One region of the Shewanella sp. KX20019 genome, then DNA from elsewhere that is predicted to be linked to it. Evidence: predicted binding sites of a transcription regulator. Region 1 holds the regulator's gene; each other region holds the start of a gene.
What was found. The regulator sigma-54, encoded in region 1, starts transcription at its own class of promoters, with help from an activator protein. The targets are predictions, from matches to a motif close to GTTGGCACGNNNNTNGNNT.
Positions count from the first base shown of each region.

Region 2: the regulator sigma-54 is predicted to act here: its motif matches at 3,925-3,943, upstream of fliE (flagellar hook-basal body complex protein FliE).
Region 3: the regulator sigma-54 is predicted to act here: its motif matches at 4,298-4,316, upstream of flgA (flagellar basal body P-ring formation chaperone FlgA).

Region 1 is NZ_CP068437.1:4,393,877-4,401,569, forward strand. Features, by position in the region: gene JK628_RS19040 (KpsF/GutQ family sugar-phosphate isomerase) at 1-726, shown strand, start outside; gene kdsC (3-deoxy-manno-octulosonate-8-phosphatase KdsC) at 728-1,279, shown strand; gene lptC (LPS export ABC transporter periplasmic protein LptC) at 1,276-1,833, shown strand; gene lptA (lipopolysaccharide transport periplasmic protein LptA) at 1,892-2,440, shown strand; gene lptB (LPS export ABC transporter ATP-binding protein) at 2,437-3,168, shown strand; gene JK628_RS19065 (RNA polymerase factor sigma-54) at 3,306-4,817, shown strand; gene hpf (ribosome hibernation promoting factor) at 4,848-5,135, shown strand; gene ptsN (PTS IIA-like nitrogen regulatory protein PtsN) at 5,138-5,581, shown strand; gene rapZ (RNase adapter RapZ) at 5,835-6,689, shown strand; gene JK628_RS19085 (HPr family phosphocarrier protein) at 6,676-6,951, shown strand; gene mgtE (magnesium transporter) at 7,038-7,693, shown strand, end outside.
Region 2 is NZ_CP068437.1:1,820,482-1,828,174, reverse strand. Features, by position in the region: gene fliH (flagellar assembly protein FliH) at 1-756, opposite strand, end outside; gene fliG (flagellar motor switch protein FliG) at 756-1,811, opposite strand; gene fliF (flagellar basal-body MS-ring/collar protein FliF) at 1,801-3,498, opposite strand; gene fliE (flagellar hook-basal body complex protein FliE) at 3,540-3,872, opposite strand; gene JK628_RS07980 (sigma-54-dependent transcriptional regulator) at 4,400-5,752, opposite strand; gene JK628_RS07975 (sensor histidine kinase) at 5,757-6,836, opposite strand; gene JK628_RS07970 (sigma-54 dependent transcriptional regulator) at 7,403-7,693, opposite strand, start outside.
Region 3 is NZ_CP068437.1:1,794,887-1,802,579, reverse strand. Features, by position in the region: gene flgE (flagellar hook protein FlgE) at 1-330, opposite strand, end outside; gene flgD (flagellar hook assembly protein FlgD) at 406-1,212, opposite strand; gene flgC (flagellar basal body rod protein FlgC) at 1,238-1,654, opposite strand; gene flgB (flagellar basal body rod protein FlgB) at 1,657-2,055, opposite strand; gene JK628_RS07880 (CheR family methyltransferase) at 2,274-3,107, opposite strand; gene JK628_RS07875 (chemotaxis protein CheV) at 3,248-4,168, opposite strand; gene flgA (flagellar basal body P-ring formation chaperone FlgA) at 4,453-5,166, shown strand; gene flgM (flagellar biosynthesis anti-sigma factor FlgM) at 5,243-5,560, shown strand; gene JK628_RS07860 (flagella synthesis protein FlgN) at 5,611-6,036, shown strand; gene JK628_RS07855 (LPP20 family lipoprotein) at 6,679-7,137, opposite strand; gene JK628_RS07850 (FlgO family outer membrane protein) at 7,138-7,693, opposite strand, start outside.

The DNA of each region.
Region 1 (7,693 bases):
GGTGACTTAGGTGTGTTAAGCGAAAATGATATCGTACTGGCGATCTCTAATTCCGGTGAATCGAGCGAGATTTTGACCTTGATGCCTGTCATCAAACGCATGGGGTTACCGATGATCTCGGTGACTGGCAAGCCTGAATCAAATATGGCTAAGTTAGCGCAACTACACCTCTGTATCGAAGTACCTGAAGAGGCTTGTCCACTCGGGCTCGCGCCAACATCAAGTACAACTGCCACCTTGGTGATGGGTGATGCATTAGCCGTTGCTTTACTGCAAGCTCGCGGGTTTACTAAAGATGACTTTGCACTATCGCATCCCGGTGGAAGCTTAGGGCGTAAGCTATTATTAAAAGTCAGTGACGTCATGCATAAAGGCAATGAGCTGCCACTGGTAAAAGATGATATCTGTATTACCGATGCCCTTTACGAGATCTCTAAGAAAGGCTTAGGCATGACCGCCATTGTCGATACAGCAAACATCCTAGTCGGTATCTTTACCGATGGTGATTTGCGCCGAGTGATTGATGCTGAAGTTAACCTGCGCACTACATCAATAGCCGATGTAATGACTAAAGGTTGTGTCACCATTACCGATAATGTACTCGCTGCAGAAGCATTAAAGGTGATGGAAGAAAAAAACATTAATGGTTTGATTGTCATCAATTCACAGCAACAACCCGTCGGCGCACTGAACATGCTCGATATGGTTAAAGCAGGAGTCATTTAGCATGTCTAAACAGGGATTATATGGCCCAATAAGCGATGATGTTTGGCAAGCAGCCAGCAAAATCAAACTACTTATTTGCGATGTCGACGGCGTGTTTTCCGATGGCCTAGTTTATATGAGCAACTCAGGCGAAGAGCTCAAAACATTCCACACCCGCGATGGTTACGGCGTGCGTTCAGTGCTTTCAAGCGGTATCAATGTGGCCATCATTACCGGCCGTAAATCGCAAATTGTCGAAGATAGAATGACCGCGCTCGGCGTCACCCATATCTACCAAGGCGTAGATAATAAGCTGGCCCCCTATAATGAGCTGTTAGCACTTTACAATGTCAGCCCAAGCGAGGTTGCCTATATCGGTGATGATATGGTTGATCTTCCCGTAATGAAAGAGGTAGGTTTATCGGTTTGTGTCGCCGATGGTCACCCCTATGTTAAGCAGCATGCTTTGATGACAACCCACATTAAAGGGGGTCACGGCGCCCTTCGAGAGCTCACAGATTTACTGTTGCTTAGCCAAGGTAAGTTTGAGTCTGCTCACGGGATGAGCATATGAATCGCGTCACGCTAGCGATTATTGCTTTATTTGGTACAGCCCTTATCCTTTATTGGCAAGTGCAGTCCAAGAAAAGCGATCCAACGTTAGACATTGATGTAAGCGAACGCCCTAACTATATCATCAACGACCTGCGCAGCACTGAATACAATGAAGCGGGCCTAGTTAATAGTAAGGTCACCGCCAAGCACATGGAACACTTTGAAGAAGCCAGTATGACCTACTTCACCGATCCTGTTTATTTGATCTACCCTGATGATGGTCAAGCCCAGTGGCGATTAAGAGCGACCAAGGGTAGTCATAATAATTTAACCGGCAAGGTCTCATTGGAAAACAATGTTATTATCGACTCTATTAGCCCAGAGGAGCCGATCCAAACATTGTCGACCTCCTATTTAGAACTTGATCTCAATACGATGATAATGACCTCTGATGAAATCATTCACGTTACTGGCAATGAATTTGTGATCCAGGGGACTGGCCTTTATGCTGATCTGAATGCCCAAAGTGTAAAGTTACTCAGTGAAGTCGAAGGGATCTACGATGCTAAATAAGCACTTAAAAAACATACTCACTCATGCTAGCAACCCAATAGCGGAGTAGAAGGACGTTATGAAATACAACCAAACAATACTTGCAGGTCTATTGTGCCTACTCAGCGTTAGTAGCTATGCTGCAGTCGATGACTTAAAGCAGAAGGTCGAAATTGCCGCTGCTCGCCAAGAAGCTGATATCAAAAACAATCAAGTGATCTTTTTTGGTCCGGTAGAAGTCACTCAAGGTTCAATTAAAATGAACGCTGATGAATTACGGGTTTTCTCCAAAGAGGCGGGCTCAGGCAAAACGCTCGTGGCAACAGGTAACCCTGCAACTTATACTCAAATAATGGAAGATGGCCGCCCTGCGACAGCAAGTGCCAAAGAGATCCGCTATGAGTTGGCAACCAGAACACTAACCTTATTAGGTAACGCCACATTGGAGCAAGAGGGTAGCCAAGTCACCGGCAATCGCATTAAATACAATATTGGACTACAGCAATTAGTCGCAGAAAGTACCGGTCAAGGTGATGATCGCGTCATCACTATCATCCAACCAGAAGCTTATCAAGAAGAGACTCCTGAAACGCCAGTCGAGCCCATTGAAAAGCAGGAGCAGCAATGATCCAAAAAACGCTGACCGCCCGCAACTTAGCAAAAAGCTATAAGAGCCGAGCCGTTGTTCAAGATGTGAGCTTAACGGTAAAAACAGGACAAATTGTTGGGCTATTAGGTCCAAACGGTGCAGGAAAAACCACAACGTTTTATATGGTTGTTGGTTTGGTACAGAGTGACAAGGGGCAAATCTTTATCGATGATGATGATTTAACCTTAGATCCAATGCACCTTCGAGCACGTAAAGGCATTGGCTACTTGCCACAAGAAGCCAGCATTTTTAGAAAGCTCTCAGTGCGTGACAACATCATGGCGGTACTACAGACTCGCAGTGATATTGATAACGAGCAGCGTGAAGAGCAGCTGGAAAACCTTCTCGAAGAGTTTCATATCACCCATATCCGTGATAGCCAAGGTATGGCGTTATCAGGGGGTGAACGACGCAGAGTTGAAATAGCACGGGCATTGGCAGCAAATCCAAAATTTATTCTACTTGATGAACCTTTTGCCGGGGTTGATCCAATATCGGTTATCGATATTAAAAAGATTATTGAGCAGTTAAAAAGCCGCGGGCTAGGCGTGTTGATAACCGATCACAATGTCCGTGAAACATTGGACGTTTGTGAGCATGCTTATATCGTAAGTCACGGAAATCTAATTGCAGAAGGCACGCCTGCCGAAATCTTAGACAATCAGCAAGTTCGAGCTGTGTACTTAGGTGAACAATTCAGGCTATAGTTAATCCACAGTATGAGCATTGAATTGTGTAGCACTAATAAAGTATGTTAATACAATCAAAGTGTTGAGCCTTTAAACTCTCTTCTTCAAGTCAACGAGCTTCAACGTTTAATTACAGTGTAGGGAATAGCGGTAAGATGAAAGCGTCACTCCAGCTCAAAATGGGTCAGCAGCTCACCATGACTCCACAGTTACAGCAGGCTATTCGCCTGCTACAACTGTCCTCTTTGGAGCTGCAACAAGAGATCCAGCAAGCATTAGAATCTAATCCACTGCTTGAATTAGATGAAGAGCAATCCGACGGCGAACCTGTCAGTAACGAAGATAGAACCACGACCGATTCTGACAGCTATTCAGAGTCTGATGGCGACAACGACTACAGTGCTAGCGCTGATGTTGACCCACAACAAGATAGTGCCGCGGTAGATACCTCAGATGCATTAACGCAAGATTCGATGCCAGATGAACTGCCAATGGATACCACTTGGGATGAAGTCTATACCGTTTCTTCCAACTCCAGCTCAGGTGGCATGCGTGATGATGACATGCCCTTTCAAGGTGAAACCACTGAAGGTTTGTACGAACACCTTGAATGGCAGAAAAATTTAACGCCCTTCTCTGACAATGACCTGGCGATTGCCACCGCGATTATTGATGCCGTCGACGAACGTGGTTATTTGACTCAGAATTGTGACGACATTCTTGAAGCGATGGGCGATCCAGAGATCGAGCTAGATGAAGTGGAAGCCGTGCTCAAACGCGTGCAACATTTTGACCCTATCGGTGTTGCAGCAAGAGATCTAAGTGAATGTCTACTAATCCAATTGGCTCAATATGCCGAAACAACCCCGCACATAGATAATGCTCGCCTGCTCATTAAAGATTACTTAGATTTGATTGCCGGACGCGACTTTAGGCAATTGATGCGTAAGACCAAGCTCAAAGAGGATGATCTGCGCGACGCTATCAGCCTTATTCAAACCTTGAACCCAAGGCCGGGTCTGGCGGTGACGCGTAGTAAAGATGAATATGTCATCCCCGACGTTTCAGTGGCGAAAAAGAAAGGCCGCTGGGTGGTGGAATTAAACCCCGACTACATGCCAAAAATCAACGTCAATCAGCATTATGCTTCGATGGCTCGCAGTACCAAAAGCCAAGCCGATGGCCAATTTATTCGTGGTCATCTACAAGAAGCTAAATGGTTTATTAAAAGCATTGAAAGTCGCAATGAAACTCTGCTTAAAGTCTCTAACTGTATTGTAAAGTTCCAGCAGGGCTTTTTTGAATATGGTGAAGAAGCCATGAAGCCTATGGTACTCAACGACATTGCCGAAGCCGTAGAGATGCATGAGTCGACAATTTCAAGGGTGACCACGCAAAAGTATATGCATACCCCTAGAGGTATTTTCGAATTAAAGTATTTCTTCTCAAGTCATGTTGGCACAGATGACGGTGGAGAGTGCTCATCAACAGCAATTAGAGCGTTTATTAAGAAGTTAGTCGCAGCTGAAAACCAAAAGAAACCATTAAGCGACAGCAAAATGGCGCAGCTTTTGGCAGAACAAGGGATTAAAGTTGCTCGACGTACTATCGCGAAATACCGCGAAGCAATGCTAATTCCGCCCTCAAACCAACGCAAGAGTTTATAACTCAAATTAGGCACTTGGAGGAATCTTTCTATGCAAATTAACCTTACTGGGCATCATGTTGAAATCACTGCGTCACTACGTAGTTATGTTGAAGAGAAATTTACAAAGCTTGAACGTCATTTCGATCAGATCAATAATGTGCACGTCATATTGAACGTTGAAAAAATGCAACAGATTGCCGAAGCTCGAATTCACCTAAAAAAAGGTGAAGTATTTGCCACTTCGGAACATGCGGACATGTACGCCGCAATAGACTCCCTGATCGATAAATTAGATCGTCAGGTTATTAAACACAAAGAGAAGCTGACCAAACACTAACGATGGAATTACGCACCATCCTGCAGCCGGAATGCACTACCTGTGCCACACCGGGCAGTAAGAAAAAGGTACTGGAGTTAATCAGCGATATTGCCGCTGTCCAGTACCCAACCCTTTCTTCACAAGAGATTTTCGAAAGCCTGTTGGCTCGCGAAAAAATGGGTAGCACAGGTATAGGCAACGGTATTGCAATCCCTCACGGGAGATTGGCTAATATTGACCATCCACTGGGCATATTAATAAAATGTGAAACACCGATCTCTTTTGACTCGATAGATAAACAGCCGGTCGATATACTGTTTGCCCTATTGGTGCCTGCGGAGCAATGTAAACAACACTTAGCAACACTGTCTTCGATGGCAGAAAAACTCAACGACAAAGCGATCGTTAAGCAGCTAAGAAAAAGCAATAGTGAATCAGAGCTATATGACTTAATCACACAATAGCTAATATTTAGGTCCTTAAATAATCGATATATAATAGGGTTATTTAAAGACCTAAGTATTTATACCCAAGCCACTTATCGACATGCTGAAAAGAGCATCTTCAAGTAGGATGGGTATATTACAACAATATGAAATGTTCTTTCCAACTAGCCTAAGCTCTTGCTTTAAGCCGGAAAAAAGTTAATCTATACCATTGTACATCTCGTATACATCTATAACACATATATTCTAACTTTTATCAGGTATTCAAAAGATGAAACTCGTTCTAGTCTCTGGTCGTTCAGGCTCAGGAAAATCAGTACTGCTAAGGATGCTAGAAGATCTCGGCTATTATTGCGTCGATAACCTCCCCTTGCCAATGATGGGAACTCTGCTTGAGCAACTTTCGGGGAACTCAGAATTAGTCGCCATTAGTGTTGATATCCGCAACATGCCAGAGAAAGAGAATGAACTGACAAAACATTTAACCCACTTGCCTGAAGGGGTGGAGTTACTCAGTTTCTTTTTAAACTCTAGTGATGAAGTGCTACTCAAGCGCTATAACGAGACCCGTCGCCTGCACCCTTTGTCTCATGCCAATATTTCATTGAAAGAAGCGATTCAGCTTGAAGGCCGCCAGCTTGAACCTCTGGCGAAAATAGTTGACCACTATATTGATACCTCAAATCTAAATATTTATGATCTCAACGACCAAGTTCGTGAAATTTTATTGGGCAATATAAATAAAGAACTGATGATTAAGTTTGAATCTTTTGGCTTTAAACATGGTATGCCAACAGAAGCCGACTTTATGTTTGATGTTCGATTTTTGCCAAACCCACATTGGGAACCAGAGCTTCGGCCCATGACTGGGCTTGATAAGCCAGTACAGGAGTTTTTAAACCTACACCCTCTGGTGAATAAGTTTATCTGGCAAATTGAGAACTTACTCGAAACTTGGTTACCTGATTTAGAGCGTAACAACCGTAGTTACCTCACCATTGCCATTGGCTGTACCGGTGGTCAACATCGCTCTGTTTATGTCACCGAACGGCTCGCTGAACACTTCAAAAAAGGCCGCCATAAAGTTACCGCCAGCCACCGCGAGTTAAAAAATGCCAACGATTGAACGGCAAGTTACCATTTGTAATAAACTCGGACTGCATGCTAGAGCGGCGACAAAGTTGGTGGTTCTGGCGTCAGAATTTGATGCTGAAATCACTATTGTTCAAGGTGAAAAACAAGCTTCAGCGGTAAGTGTACTAGGCTTACTAATGTTAGAAACTGGGATCGGTAAATCGATACAGCTTCTCGCCAATGGCCCTGATGCTGAGGCAGCGTTAGATGCCATATGTCATTTGATTAATACAAAATTCGACGAAGACAGCTAGTCCATAAATTCGATATAATAATTGTTCTTTATCCCCCTTTACTTACGTTATGATAACCGCCTTTTAAACGACCCTGTGAGGGATCCATGCCGATTGAAGTCTTAGACAACGAAACATCAGACCAGCGCCTCAATCAGCTAAATAAAGCGTTAGGTAGCGGCATGTTTGTTCATGTCCGCAATATGTTGCAGGACATGGCTGCCACCGATATCGCCTTTATTCTTGAATCTTCACCGCCCCGTACTCGCCAAGTCCTCTGGCAGCTGATTGACCAAGAGCATACCGGTGAAATTCTCGATGAATTAGGCGAAGAGCTGAAAGACAGCCTTATTCGCCAAATGAGCCCTGAGCGTGTTGCAAAAGCCGCCGAAAGCATGGACACGGATGACCTAGCTTATATTCTTAGAAGCTTACCAGACAGCGTCTTTAATGAAGTGCTGCAGTCGATGAGTACCCAAGATCGAGTGAGGGTAGAACAGGCACTGTCTTATCCCGATGATACTGCTGGCAGTATCATGAACACCGATACCGTCACCTTAAGACCTGACGTCAATATCGATGTGATATTGCGTTACTTGAGAATTCGTGGCGAACTCCCCCCAGCAACCGATATGCTGTATGTGGTCGATAAACATGACCGGGTACTCGGCGGTGTGCGTATTGCCGATCTACTCACCTGTAATCCAGATTCATCGATTCGGGATATCATGGCCGCTGATGTCGAGCCTATCCCAGTTGGTAT
Region 2 (7,693 bases), 2.6 Mb from region 1:
CAACTCAAAAAAGACATGTTGGATACGGGTATCTACGGTCATATCAATATGGCTGCGGCCACTATTGATGATGCAATCACCAGCCGACAAGCTTGGGTCGGCTTCAATATCCCAGCGATTACGCTCCAATTGGGCGGCTGTGTATAAACTGCTAACTAACGATTCGTCGTCTGGTGACAGTCTAACATTCACTTTTTGTTCTTTAATCGGTAGAGAGTCAACACCTTGACGCAGGGCGCTTAGAATATGTTCTGGGTGGGTCTTAAGCTCATGCCCAATCACGGCTTTGGCCAGACTCATTGCTGTCGACAAAAGCTCTTTTTCAATTTCAGTATCTAAGATACTCAACGGTTGCTCAAATTGACTCAGCAGTGTTTCGAAGCGTTGCAGCATCTCAGCGGATGCTTGTAGTCCCGCTTCAACCCCTTGTTCTTTTCCCTGCTCAAAGCCTTCTGTATGGCCTTGTTCCAGCCCCTGCAAACGACCTTTTTCCAGCCCTTCGGCATGGCCACTCTCTTGCCCCTGTACAAAACCTTCTTGCTCAGCATGAGCGCGGATATCTTCAATCTCTGTCAGCGTCGGCGGTAAAATAGCCTCCGCTTCATTCTCATCTTCAACCTCAACATGCAAGCCATGACGGCCAAACATATTCAGCGAAGAGCTATCAACCTCTTCGGTAATATCGGGAAGTTCCCAATGACCAAATTCATCAGTGGTATTTACCGTTACCCCTTTGGGCTCTTTTGCATCAGCCATTATAAGAACTCTTCACCGCTACCACCGCCGAGCATCAACTCACCACTTTCACTAAGGCGACGGGCAATAGAGAGGATCTCTTTTTGAGCCACTTCCACTTCACTAATTCTAATGGGGCCCATTGCCTCTAAATCATCACGTAGTAGTTCAGCGGCGCGTTTAGACATATTGCTCAATAACTTTTCTTTGAGTTGATCGTCAGCACCTTTTAGCGCCTTCATCAACACATCTTGCTGAACTTCTCTCAGAAGTACCTGAATACCCATATCATCAACATCACTGAGGTTTTCGAAGACAAACATTAGATCTTGGATCTGCTGCGCCATCTCTTCGTCAGATTCGCGCATGGTTTCCATCAGGTGACTTTCAACGCCAGTATCGAGGTAGTTCATGATATTAGCGGCAGCTTTAAGACCACCCATCTTAGCGGCTTGCGCGCCACCTTGGCCGGCAAACTGTTTCTCCATGATATCGTTAAGCTCTTGCAGCGCTGCAGGTTGCACCTCTTCAAGGTTGGCAATTCGCATCATCAAGTCCAAACGAGTATTCTCTGGGAACTGGGCAAAGATCTCTGCCGCTTGGTCGGGCTCAAGATAAGACAACACAATGGTTTGAATTTGTGGATGCTCGTTTTGGATAATGGTCGCCACTTGACGCGCGTCCATCCACTTAAGAGAATCTAGCCCCTTAGCTCCGCTGCCCATAATAATCTGTTCGATAAGATTACCAGCTTTGTCTTCACCCAACGCCGCGGTTAGCGCCTTGCGAACAAACTCTTCACTGTTAAAGCCGATAGAGGAGTACTTTTGGATCTCATCTAAAAATACTTTATGTACGCCGATGACCTTATCTTGACCAAAGTCTTGCATCGCAGCCATGGCCATGCCCACCTTTTGTACCTGCTTCGGCTCAAGGTGCTTCAAGATAGAGGCGGCATCACTTTCGCTTAAACTTAACAGCAAAATAGCGGTTTTTTCAATACCGGTCAGATCTTCAACTTTAAAGCCGGCAGCAGGTGCAACTGCTTGCACCTCTGGGCTAACATTATTTTTCATCGTCTAGTAACCAATTTTTCACGACTTGAGTCGATAGTTCAGGTTCATTCGCGACAATGGCGCGGATGGCTTTAATCATGTCATCATCTTTATGCAGATCGGGAATTAAAATAGACCCATCATCAGCATAACTATATTCAGCTTCGGGCCGCTCGAGCATGCCTAATGTATCGGCAGCATACTGATCTTCAATCTCGGCAAGTTCATCGCCCACTTTTGGCTCGTCAGGCATTTTGGTGCTATCAGGGTAAACAATTCGTTTCAGCATCGGGCTGATAACAAAAATCACTATAACTAACGCAACTAACGTGCCGAGCCCTAATTTAACCCCACGCCAGAACCAAGGTTGCTCCCAAACTTCAGGAGCAGGAGCATCTTCAATGAGCTGATCCATAAACGGCACAGTGACGACTTCGATCATGTCACCACGTTGAGTATTAAAACCTACAGCGCCTTCGAGCAAGCGGCGAATGTTAGTCAGTTCCTGTTCGGTACGAGGCACTCTGGTAACACTGCCATCTTCAGCAACTGGGGCGTTCTTGAAATCAACGGCAACTGACACACTCACGCGTCTTAAGGTGCCAACTTGCTGACGGGTATGGCTTATGGTTTCATTGAGCTCATAGTTTCGGGTCGCTTCTTTATGACTATTGCCAGAGCTAAGGGTTGTCGACTCAGCACCAACCTCTTGTGGAATATCTGCATCCATTGGCGGCTGGTTCGATAACGCTCCAGGAATACCACCACTCGTACTGCCGTTTGAGTTATTTTCAACAACCATCTCACTACGGAGTGCGGGCAGATCGGGGTTATAACGCTTGGCAGTTTGCTCTACAGCGGTAAAGTCCATGCTAACGTCAACTTGAGAGGTGAAATTCTCAGGCCCTAAAATGGGCATCAAAATAGACTCAACCTTGTTACGATATTCAGACTCTTTTTGCTGCACGATTTCGAGCTCGCGACGGGCGATAGCGGAGACACCATCTTGACTACCAGAGTTAAGTAGACGGCCATTTGAGTCTGTCACGGTGACTTTATTCGGTTCTAAGTTATGCACTGCTGAGGCCACAATATCAACAATCGAATCGACCGCTTCTTGGCCAAGACCGCCACGTCTAACATTGACGACCACTGTTGCGCTCGGCTTTGAGCGATTGCGCGCAAAAACATTCTCTTTTGGTAACGCTAAGATAACTTTAGCGCGGCTAACACTTTTTAACTCTTCAATAGTTCTTGCCAAGTTTTGCTCTTGGCTGTGTTTAAGGCGAGCTTGTTCCATTCGCTGGCTAACACCAAAGCCGCTGTCTTTACTTAAATAGTCGTCATTTGCAGCCGCTTGATCTAAACCTGCTCGGCTTAGCATCATCTTTACTTCTTGATATTTGTCTTCAGCGACTTTAACCACATCGCCTTGGATCTGGTATTTAATTTTATTCTTATCAAGTTCATCGAGTACCTGCACCATCTCTTGGGTACTCATTTGCCCCAAAGGGCGATATTCTGGCTCTTGCGCCCAAATCATCACAAAAACAGCCAATGCCAAGCAGATAGCCAACGCCAATATCATTGTCACTTGGCGTAACATATCAATATTACCGAGAGAGCCCATCACGCCAGGTTTGTGTTCCTCTTGAACACCACCAGACTGCCCACTGGCAGCGACACTTGAACCTGTTCCTACGACCATTTCTGTACTCACAATTGCTACCTGTTGTTAGTGATTAAAGCCTAAACAGGCATACTCATAATGTCTTTATAAGCCTCTACCAGCTTATTGCGGACCTGCACTGTTGCTTCAAAAGCTACGCTAGACTTCTCACGCGCAATCACGGTATCAGATAATGTCACTGTGGTGTCGCCCATATCAAGGCGAGTGGCCAAATTAGCTGCATTTGACTGAAGTTCGCTCACATTTCCAACAGCTTGAGAGAGAAGTTGTCCAAAATCCGCACCAGAAGTGTTATTTACTTGGCGAGCGATACCGGTTTGGATCCCTTGAGTACTAATTTGGCCGTTAAGTGACTGCATCTCTTGCAGTAAAGAATTAGCGCCGATTTGCATAACTATCTCCCAATGTCGTTTTCTTGACGAAAAACTTATATTGAATGAGTTAAAGCAGAAATCGTGCCAGAATGCGGAAAGGTAGGTTCTAGGTTCTAGGTTCTAGGTTCTAGGTTCTAGGTTCTAGCAAAGACGGTAAAAACTAGAAAAGAACAAAGCGACGGCATAAATGCCGACCTACAAAAGATAATCGTAAATACCAACATAAGCATTACAACACTGCTGTAGGTTGGGCTTTAGCCCATCAATCATTGCAATCGACCATGCTAACCGACGGCATAAATGCCGACCTACTTTAAAAGAAGGTGCTAGCAAAGCATAAAATCAACATCAAAAGCCAAATGGTGTTTTCTGTTTGATTTCCTAGCAGTGAGCTGGCGAACGTCCTAGTACCTTCTCAGCTTTTAGATAGGTGCATGTTTGACATGACAAACCATGCGTAAATACATTCTCCTAGCTTCTTTTTCCTAGTACCTAGGACCCATTAGTCCGGAGGCCGCTCTCGAAGCGCAGCGTCCTCTTATGTGCTAAGCCGGTATTTGAATTCCTGAGTCGCGCATCTTTGCCATTTTATAACGTAAGGTGCGGGCACTGATCCCCAGCTTTTCGGCGACAGCTTTACGACTACCATTACATTGAGTCAAGGTTTCTAAAATAATCACATGTTCCTGCGCTTTAAGCTCATAGCCTAAACCATCAAGTTCTGCTGACTTATCCTCTTCAACAGTTACCGCTTCAGCTGCCAGTTGAATGTCACAAGAATCGATAATAATATCAGCTGCCGTTATTTCGCTTGAAACACTTAGAATAAGCGCTCGCTGGACGACGTTATCGAGTTCACGTACATTGCCCGGCCAACGATGGGTTAATAAGCGGCGTGAAGCACATTCAGCCAATAGCGGCACTTCTGTTTTATTCATCGCTAAAGAGTGTTTATTAATCAAGTGCCTCGCTAAAGGCAAAATGTCTGCTGGACGTTGATTTAGCGCTGGCCACGTTAATGGAAACACGTTGATGCGATAATAAAGATCTTCTCTAAACTCTCCCGATACTGCCATCGCTTTTAAGTCGCGATTTGAAGTGGCTAATACCCGTACATTCAGTTTAATGGTTTTACGGCCACCTAATCGCTCCACTTCACGCTCTTGCAGTACCCGCAGTAACTTAGCTTGTAAGCCTACTTCCATCTCTGAAATCTCATCAAGCAGTAACGTACCGCCTTGGGCTTGTTCAAATTTGCCAGGGCAGGCTTGATAAGCACCGGTAAAGGCGCCTTTCTCATAACCAAACAGTGTCGCTTCGAGCATATTTTCAGGGATGGCGGCGCAGTTTATCGCCACAAAGGGCTCTGCTGCACGATGACTGTGTTGATGAATATAGCGTGCTAATACCTCTTTACCGCTGCCACTAGGGCCCATGATCATCACCGATGCATCAGATACCGCCACTCGCTGCGCCAAAGCCAATAACGCTAAACTCTTTTCATCTGCAACGACGGGGTTGCCTGTCGTTGTTTTGGCTGGCAGGTATCGTGATACCTGGTTAAGAAGTACCTCTGGCGAAAATGGCTTTGCTAAATAATCGACAGCACCGAGCTTCATCGCGTTAACCGCATTATCGATGGTCGCATACGCCGTCATCAATAACATAGGTATTTTAGGATGATGCTGTTGCAGGTAATTGAGCAGCCCTAGACCGCCAACCCCCTCCATTTGCACATCACTTATCACCATATCAAAAGAGTCATTTTTTAACGCTAAAATAGCCGCTTCAGCCGAGCCAACATCAACGCACTCATATTGCGCCAGCATAAGTGTGTCTAATAGCGCTTCGCGTAATGATGCATCATCTTCAACTAATAGTAATTTACCTTCAGACATGCGCTTATGCTCCGCCGATGGTGTCAGTGAACTCTTGCTGAGTCACTAGAGGGAATTTAAGCGAGGCGGTACACCCTTCGCCAACATGACAACTAAACTGCATAAGACCACCATGATTGTTCACCACCGATTGCACTACTGCGAGTCCGAGGCCTGTGCCTTGGGATTTAGTGGTAAAGAAGGGTTCAAGCACTTGTAGCTGCATATCAGCATCTAACCCTTTACCGTTATCTATCACATCCACATGCAACGCGGTGGCAGTATCATAGGCCTTAATCTCTATCTGTGTTGCGCCCGCTTCAATACTATTAACCACTAGATTATTTATTGCAGAACTTAGCGCCGAGTCATTGGCTCGAATACGCTGAGTTGACTGATTATCAAAACTAAGTTGGCAGCCTTTTTGCGCCGAAATGGGTTCACAGTTATTGAGCACACTATCGATAACCTCTTCAATAGAGACGATAACATCCAGCTCCTGCTGGCGACCTTTAGCCATTAGCAGCATGTCATTTACTTGATGCTCCAGCTCATTGAGTCTATCGACCAACTTGCCTTGAAAACGCTTTCTAGCAGTATCTGATATTTTAGGGCTGGCAAGATTGGAGGCATACAACAACGCTGCGCTCAGTGGCGTACGCACTTGGTGTGCCAGTGTGGCCACCATTTTCCCTAACGCTGACAACCTTTGCAGATGTGATAAATTCTTTTGCAGTAAACGGGTTTCAGTCAAATCCGTTAATACAATTAACTGTCCCGGCTCTGGTGTTAATGGCGTTATCGCCAGCTTAACGCGGCGGCCATTACGCAGTGACACCTCATGACCATCATCATCTTTCGGTGAAAAAGCCTGATTGATCACTTTAAACCAGCGCAGCCCTTCAAGCGGTCCGCCGAGCAACTCTATCGCGACCGGGTTTGCATCAGTCACTATACCGTCGCCATTAATGATCACTACACCCGACGGCATCGCCTGCAAAATATGCTCCATACGGTTGGACATATTTGCCGCTTGCTGTACATCGACCAATTGCGGACGATTAGCGATAAGCGCATCTAATTTGGGTTGGGGGATCGCGGACATAATGACTCCGTCAAAAAAACTGCATTTGCCGGGATAAAGCAGGTTTCGTGCCACAATAAGAACATAGGCCTTAGATCATGGCTTCGCCATTGCGAGGACGCTTCGCGATTAGGACGTTCGCCAGCTCACTGCTAGGAGATCAACAGAAAACACCATTCGGCTTTTGATGTTGATTTGATGTTTTGCTAGCACCTTCTTTTAAAATAGCTCGGCATTTATGCGGTCGGTTAGCATGGTCGATTGCAATGATTGATGGGCTAAAGCCCAACCTACAGCAGTGTTGTAATACTTATGTTGGTGTTTACGATTATCTTTTGTAGGTCGGCATTTATGCCGTCGCTTTGCTCTTTTCTAGTTTTTACGTTAAGCGAAGCGTTCCGTAGGCCGTGCATCTAAGACTTTACCGTCTTTGCTAGAACCTAGCGTCTCGAGCCTAGTATCTAGCGTCTAGTAGCGAATACCTCGAGCCTAATGCCTACGTTCCCTAAGAACTACACAAAATTAGCGCAAAAAAAATGCGACACCAGAAGTGTCACATTTTTTCTACAGAAAGTATTAGTGTAAAACTAGTCTTTCCCTAAACCATATTTACGCATCTTTTCTACTAGCGTTGTACGGCGAATACCGAGCATTTCCGCTGCACGAGCGACCACACTGTCTTGTTGGTCCAACGCTTGTCTAATCATGTCGATTTCAAGTTCTGCTAGCAGATCTTTAAGGTTTACACCTTCAGGAGGTAACTCACTTGGGAAGCGAGACTCTGGGATCTCTATTGGCTCGTCATCATTAAAGATGGAGGCTAGCGCATCACGCTCGAGCTCCTCTTCACTGACTTCTATGCAATATTCTGGCACATC
Region 3 (7,693 bases), 2.6 Mb from region 1:
CTTGAATGCACCCGCACGAGTGAAGGAGTGATCTTGTGAGCCAATTTCTGAAGAGGTTACGAAGAAACCGCCACCGTTAATCGCCATATCAAGTGAGTTATTGGTAAATTGTAAACTGCCTTGATGGAACTGTTGTGCCACTTGGCTAGTAGCTACACCACCGCCGACTGTGGTCTTGCTGTTGGCAAAAATAGAGCTGGCGTAAACATCAGCAAACTCGGCACGTGATTCTTTAAAACCTGTGGTGTTGACGTTAGCGATATTGTTTGCAGTTGTATTTAGGTCTTTTTGCGCAGACGATATACCGCTCAGAGCAATGTTAAATGACATAATTCACCTCAATCCTTGTTCAATTCGTTTTAGGAGAGACTTTATCCGTCTCTCTTATTAATATCTGTCGTACGTTTACGATTCTGAAACTGCTAACACGTCACTAATCTTAATGCCGCCAACACCGCGCAAGTTCAAAATTGCGCCAGTAGCTGCTGTGCCTAACGACACACTTGTCACGTGAGCATAAGTTGAAACGGGTAACTCTTCACTCTTACCATCGACTTTACCGGTCACTTTAAGGGTGTAACTCCCTTCAGCGACGGGCTCGCCATTTTTACCCATGCCGTCCCACGTGATATCAACATTTCCACCTGCACTGCCATCCACTTGAAAAGTCGATACCAACTGGCCGGTTTCATCTTCCACTCTCACGGTTAAATCTTTAATCGTTTCAGGCGTACTGACGATGCCTTTTATGTTCGGCTCTTCAGCTGAGATATAACCGGTATCGGATGGAATAAGTACTTTCTGCCCAACGAGTCCAGATGCCTGCAGTGCTTGGCTTGATGTCGTTAGCGCGTTGAGGTTAACAATCTCTTCGTTAAGCTTGCTAATACCATCAACGGTAGAAAACGAGGCCATCTGCTGGATCATTTGATCATTGTCGACTGGTTTAAACGGGTCTTGCATCGATAACTGTTGACTCAATAACGAGAAGAAATCTTCTTGAGATAGATCCTGACTATTCGCTTCAGGTATTGAATCCTCTACCGGCAAGCGCAAACTGTCTAAAAATGGATTCCCCGTTGTAGTCGTCTGCTCTGTCGACGCACTACTTTGTGTTGTCGTTTGCGACGAAGCTTGCGGCGTAACAGTGCTAGCCTGCTGTGGCTGGGCTGTTGTCGATTGCGTGTTATTGAGCGGGTTAATTAGGCTCAAAATTTACCTCCAGCTTTCACTGAGTTTATTTACCAATTCTAAGAGTTTGCTGAAGCATCGATTTTGCAGCTTCAGTCACTTGTACATTCATTTGATATGAGCGAGAGGCAGAGATCATATTGGCCATCTCCTCCATCACATTGACATTGGGTTTATAGATAAAACCTTCGGTGTCTGCCATAGGATGACCTGGCGAGTATTCTTTATTTAGCGGTAAGTCGCTTTCAACGATGCCCTTAACCGCAACTGATTGTGAGGCACTTTGATGCTGTTGTGCCTTGCTCATTTCAGCTTCAAAAATAGGATGACGAGCACGATAAGTCTCGCCAACGCTGCTTGATACTGAATCTGCGTTGGCAATGTTACTGGCCGTAGTATTTAGTCTGACCGATTGCGCAGACATACCCGAACCTGCGACGTTAAAGATATTAAATAAACTCATAATTAATCGCCTCTAATCGCTTTTTTCATACCTGAGAACTTACCGTCGAGAAAACCGAGCGACATTTGATACTCTAGGGCATTTTGCATAAATGCAGATTGCTCCTGCTGGATGTCGACCGTGTTACCGTCACCGGTGTCGGGCTGATTCGGCACACGGTAGCCCACATTCTGTTGCGATAAGGCAGCCAAATCGAAGTGTTTAGCATCGCTCTTTGCCATGGCTAAACCCGACTGACGTGACTGAGCTGAGTTCATCGCTTTGGCAAAGTCTACATCGCGAGATTTGTAGTTTGGTGTATCGGCATTGGCAATATTTGAAGATAGGACTTCTGCACGTTGGGAGCGTACGCCCAATGTGTATTGATGAACCCCTAATGCTTTATCAAAACTAATCGCCATAAAATTGCCTCCTCAGCTTGGTATCTGAAATAAAGCAATTGGTGTGCCAAATTAGTCTAAAAGAATGAAAATAGACGTTTTAGCTGAGGATTAGCGATATTGAGGGCGGGTTTAGACGGATAAAAAGGGTGTCAAAATTGCGTTAACTGCACTTCAACACCCTACATACCACCCCACTTAAAGATGCTCGCTTCAGTTAAGATGGGGATAAAGCAGGTTTAGACTTTCTTCTGGTAATAGATCCCCGGATTACAACGCACCATATCAAACTCATCAGATAGACCGGCGATAGACTCTGACGCACCAAGGAACAGGATCCCTTTAGGGTTCAGTGCGGCAGCAAATTGCCGCAAGATTTTCCGCTTTGCCTCTGGGGAGAAATAGATCAATACATTGCGGCAAAAAATAATATCGAACTTACCGAGCAAGGTATAACTTTCGAGCAAGTTATGCGCTCTAAAGTTAACCAATTGCTTTACATTATTTTTAACCACCATATTACCGGAGGGTAAGGCATCAAAAAACTGACGTTTGCGTTCATCAGATAAGCCACGACCTAACGCTAGGTTGTCATACTCTGCTTTTTTACAGCGTTCAAGCATCGACGGAGACAGATCCGTCGCCAATATGCCGGCACCGCTGGGCAGTGTCCCGGGTTTACGCTGTTGATACTCGAGAATGGTCATGCCTAAAGAGTATGGCTCTTGCCCAGATGAACACGCTGCAGACCATATTTTTACCGGCCGACCAAGTCGACTGTAATTTGGCAAAATGGAATTAAACAGCAATTCGAACGGATAACGATCTCGAAACCACAGCGTCTCGTTAGTCGTCATGGCATCAATGACTTCGGTGCGAAGTTGACGCTCTGTGGGCTTCATTGAATGCTTAACGACATCCGATAGAGAGGGCAGATTATATTTCCCCATAAGCGGTGCTAATCTACTACGCACCAGATATTGTTTGTTCTCACCTAGCACAATACCGCTGTGCTGCTCTAGAAAGAGCCTGAACTGATGGTACTCGTTTTCAGCAAGTGATTTATTTGGCACGCTAACATCCTAAATATCTATAAAACAAGCCGCATAAAAGGCGCGGCTTTACCACAATCGCTGGGTTATACATTAGCCATCTAGGAAACACAAGCAAGACTTGGTTCCCTCTGGCTTGGCATTGCAGCATAAACCAGCTTTTATAGACTTAAGTGCTTGTTTACAGCGGCTGCTAACTCATCAGGATTAAATTTAGCAATAAAATCATTAGCGCCAACTTTCTGCACCATCGCTTGGTTAAATACGCCACTAAGCGAAGTATGTAACACCACTTTTATGTTTCTAAGCTTAGGATCATCGCGTATTTCAGCCGTTAAGGTATACCCATCCATTTCAGGCATTTCAATGTCTGAAATAATCAGTGGGATTTCAGTCGCCACATCGTCAAGCTCCGCCGCCATTGCCCGTAATTTATCTAACGCCTCTTTACCATCTTTGGCGGTATCAATTTGCAGATCAAGAGAGGATAACGCACGAATAATCTGTTTGCGGGCAACCGATGAGTCATCGATGACCATAATGTGATAATGGCGCTCTCTATCAATGGTTAGCTTATCATCCAACTCTTTACTAATGTTGGTATTGACTGGTGAGATCTCATCGAGGATCTTCTCAACATCCAAGATCTCCACTAACTCATTTTCTATCTCTGTTACAGCCGTTAAATATGAGCCACGACCCGACCCTTGTGGCGGTGGCATGATGGCTTCCCAGTTCATATTGATAATACGCTCAACTGAACTCACCAAGAAACCTTGCACACTACGGTTGTACTCAGAAATGATAATGAAGCTGCTCTCAAGGTTCTCAATTGGGCGGCCGCCAGTTGCTGCGCTCAAATCGATCACTGAAATGGTCATGCCGCGCACATGCGCTATTCCACGCACACTAGAGTTGAGCCTAGGCAAGCTGGTTAATGGAGGGCATTGCAGCACCTCCTTGACCTTAAATACGTTAATGCCGAATCGTTGACGTCCATTAAGTTTAAATAACAATAACTCAAGTCGGTTTTGTCCAACCAACTGTGTTCGCTTATTTACTGATTCAAGAATGTTCGACATGAAAATTTGCCTTGTACTTATTTTTATCGATTAATCTAAAAGATTAAATGTAATTTTAGTTAACGCTTATTACGTTGATTTTGCGCATCAATGCTGCCAATACACTTCAATATAATGCTACCTCTACATTTAGGCATGCTACTTGCTTAGTTAGCACTATCTGATTCTAACGTTGCGACATCAGTCAACTTTATGACGCCCAACGATTTAATGAGTTCGCTACCAACATTCTACAATTAACACGACTTAGGTGCATTCTAGCGAATCAAGCTGGTGTATTCATTATGAAAATAAATTTTGGGCTACTTTTTACCGTACTTTGTTTCCCCGTTACCGCTAGCGCCAATGCGAATCAAGTTGCGAGTGTTCCCTCTTTATCGACCATTTCTCGGTTAGCTATAGCGGCAGTTGAAGAAAAAATAGAAGCTCCTGAAAAAGCAAAGATTAATATCACTCCCCAAAGCTTAGATACTCGTGTCAGCTTACCTAATTGCTTTCTTCCGATAAAAGCAGAGATAGCCAGCGATCGTGCAATAAGGCGTAACAATACAGTAAAAATAAGCTGTGACAGCCCAGACTTAAGCTATCCATGGCAGATATTTTTATCAGTGAGAGTCGACATTCTTTACCCTGTGGTGGTAGCTAAAGCAACATTAGGCCCAGGAGATCTGATCTCACGTAGCGATGTTGCCATTGACTATGTGGAGCAAACCACGCTCAGAGGTCAACAATTTGACCAACTAAGCGAAGTGGTCGGCGCCCGTCTTAAACGTCGAGTCGCACCTCAGCAACCTATTTTTAATAATCATCTGTGTATTGTTTGTAAGGGAGACACAGTGTCGATATTTGCCAAGTCTGAAAACTTCGAGATAAAAACCGTTGGAGAAGCCCTACACGATGGTAATTTAGGCGATAAGATACGGATTAAGAACAGTCATTCACACAAAACCTTAAACGCAAAAGTCACCGCAGTTGGCCAAGTTGAAGTAAGAATGTAAAATAAGATTAAAGTTAACAGCTATCGCGCCGATAGCATGTGTAAGAAAGTCTCTTTATTCAATGTTGGATACCAAAATGGCTATGGATATTAAACAAGTAAATAGCGCTGCTACTACGCGCATAAACAGTGGTAACACAGGTAAAGGTGCCGCAACGCAAAGCGCTCCGGCAGCTCCAGTGCAAACAGCGGGTGCACAAAAAGCCGACTCAGTGTCGATTACGCCGCAGGCTCAACAGCTGCAAAACGTGCAAACTAAGATGGCCGACATGCCAGATATTGACCAAAAGAAAGTTGATGAGATTAAAGCAGCGATTGCTGAAGGTCGTTACAAAATCGATCCAGAAAAGCTTGCAACTAATATCGCAAACTTCGAGAATGAACTTAGCGATTAACACTAATGTCGCCGCAAGCAGCGGATTAAGGCAGAAAAGATAAGGCCATTATGACAAATTTATCTCATCTATTGAGCTCACAGCATACCGTGTTGACTGAGCTTAAAGCCGTTATTAGCCAAGAAAAACAGGCGCTACAGTCGCAAGATGCAGACACATTGCTGTCACTTGCCAGTACTAAAGCGACGTTACTAGATAGCTTAAAACATAACGATGAGATGATAGCCACACAGCCTGATAAAAGTATATTAGAGACCGATGCCACATTATCTCAGCAAGTTAGCGAAGCAAAATCTTTGCTCGCAGAGTGCCAACAGCTCAATGCTGAGAACGAGTCTTTAATAGAATTGAGCTTAGCCAGCTTGAATCGCTTCTCTCAAGCACTACAGGTCAGTCGTAATTCCGCCAGCCTCACCTATGATGGTAAAGGCCGTACCTCTAGCATCTCAAGCTTAGGGAATAATTTAAGAGCTTAAGAACGGTTCTAGCTTCGAGTAAAGAAGGTAAAATCATAGACGAGCGACCTACGGCCTTACGGTACGCGACTTCGTCACTACGGAACGCTTCGCTTACGGTAAAAACGAGAAAAGAGAAAAGCGACGGCATAAATACCGACCTACAAAAGATAATCGTAAACACCAACATAAACATTACAACACCGCTGTAGGTTGGGCTTCAGCCCATCAATCATTGCAATCGACCATGCTAACCGACGGCATAAATACCGACCTACAAAAGATAATCGTAAACACCAAAATAAACGTTACAACACCGCTGTAGGTTGGGCTTCAGCCCATCAATCATTGCAATCGACTATGCTAACCGACGGCATAAATGCCGACCTACTTTAAAAGAAGGTGCTAGCAAAGTATAAAATCAACATCAAAAGCCGAAGGGTGTTTGCTGTTGATTCCCTAGCAGGACGGAGTCCGCCCTAGCAGTGAGCTGGCGAACGTCCTAGTACCTAGCACCTAGGTCCTTCTCAGCTTTCAGATAGGTGCTAGCAAAGTATAAAGTCAACATCAAAAGCCAAGTGGTGTTTGCTGTTGATTCCCTAGCAGGACGGAGCCCGTCCTAGCACTTATTAGGCTGAAGGCCGCCCTAGAATCTCCCTTACTTTAAAAATAAGTGATCTCTTTGACCTTTTGCGAGCGATTCTGCTGCTGATACAGAGCCCAAACTTGTTCAAAGTCCAACTCCAACTCAGTGACATAATGCTCGCCAGCGGGATAACTCTTAACCACCTTGGCACCGCGGATCACACCTGATACCGAGGCTTTGATCTCATCGCTCGATAACATCCAATCGCTTACTTGGCTTGAAGCTGCCAAGTGTTGGCCGTACACCTGCTCTGCCAGTTCTCGATAAGCGGCAATTTTTGACGCTTGCATCGCCATTAGTACCCGCTGCGCCGGATCTGATGAGGGTTGATTAGCCAAGGTTGCATAGCCAACTGCTGTTAATGTCGGAAAAGACTCTGGCGCTTCCGTCTCATACTGTACATAACGGTCCTGTGCTGAACAGCCACTTAAAGCGACTAACAGTATTACCGCTGCACATCGAATAATTGCTTTCATCTACTGAGCTCCCACCACTGTTGCCATTCGCTGCCCCGCATTTTCAGAGCGGTACAACAAACCATTTTCTGATACCACTTTTTCGGAACGGCTTAACATGCCTGACATCGACGAAATGGGTACAAAGCTTTGTGCAACAGAAACAACACGGTTATTACTCACGTCAACAATGCGGCTATAAATAACCATACCGCCTTTGTCCGGGCTCATCGTAGTAACAACCACATGCCTTACATCGATATCAGTTGGTAACTGCTGCCAATCTCGGCTCAAGATAAAATCACCCGCTTGAGTGACGCGCAATGTTTCGGCTACGTTCATATCGACCAGATTAAACTGGTGATCATGTAATGCCGCAATTAGTCCTTGCTGGTACTGCAAGCCCAATTCATTGGTGGTCGCTAGATCTGACAACATCACCGGTGTTGCCACTAATAGCGGCTGCGTAGGTTTTAAACTGTCGTTTTGCCTGACGAGCTCATTAACCATCTGCTGAGACAAATAGTTAATTGATGACAGGTGCGGCAAACCATTGCCGCTCACTAGCGTCTGCTGT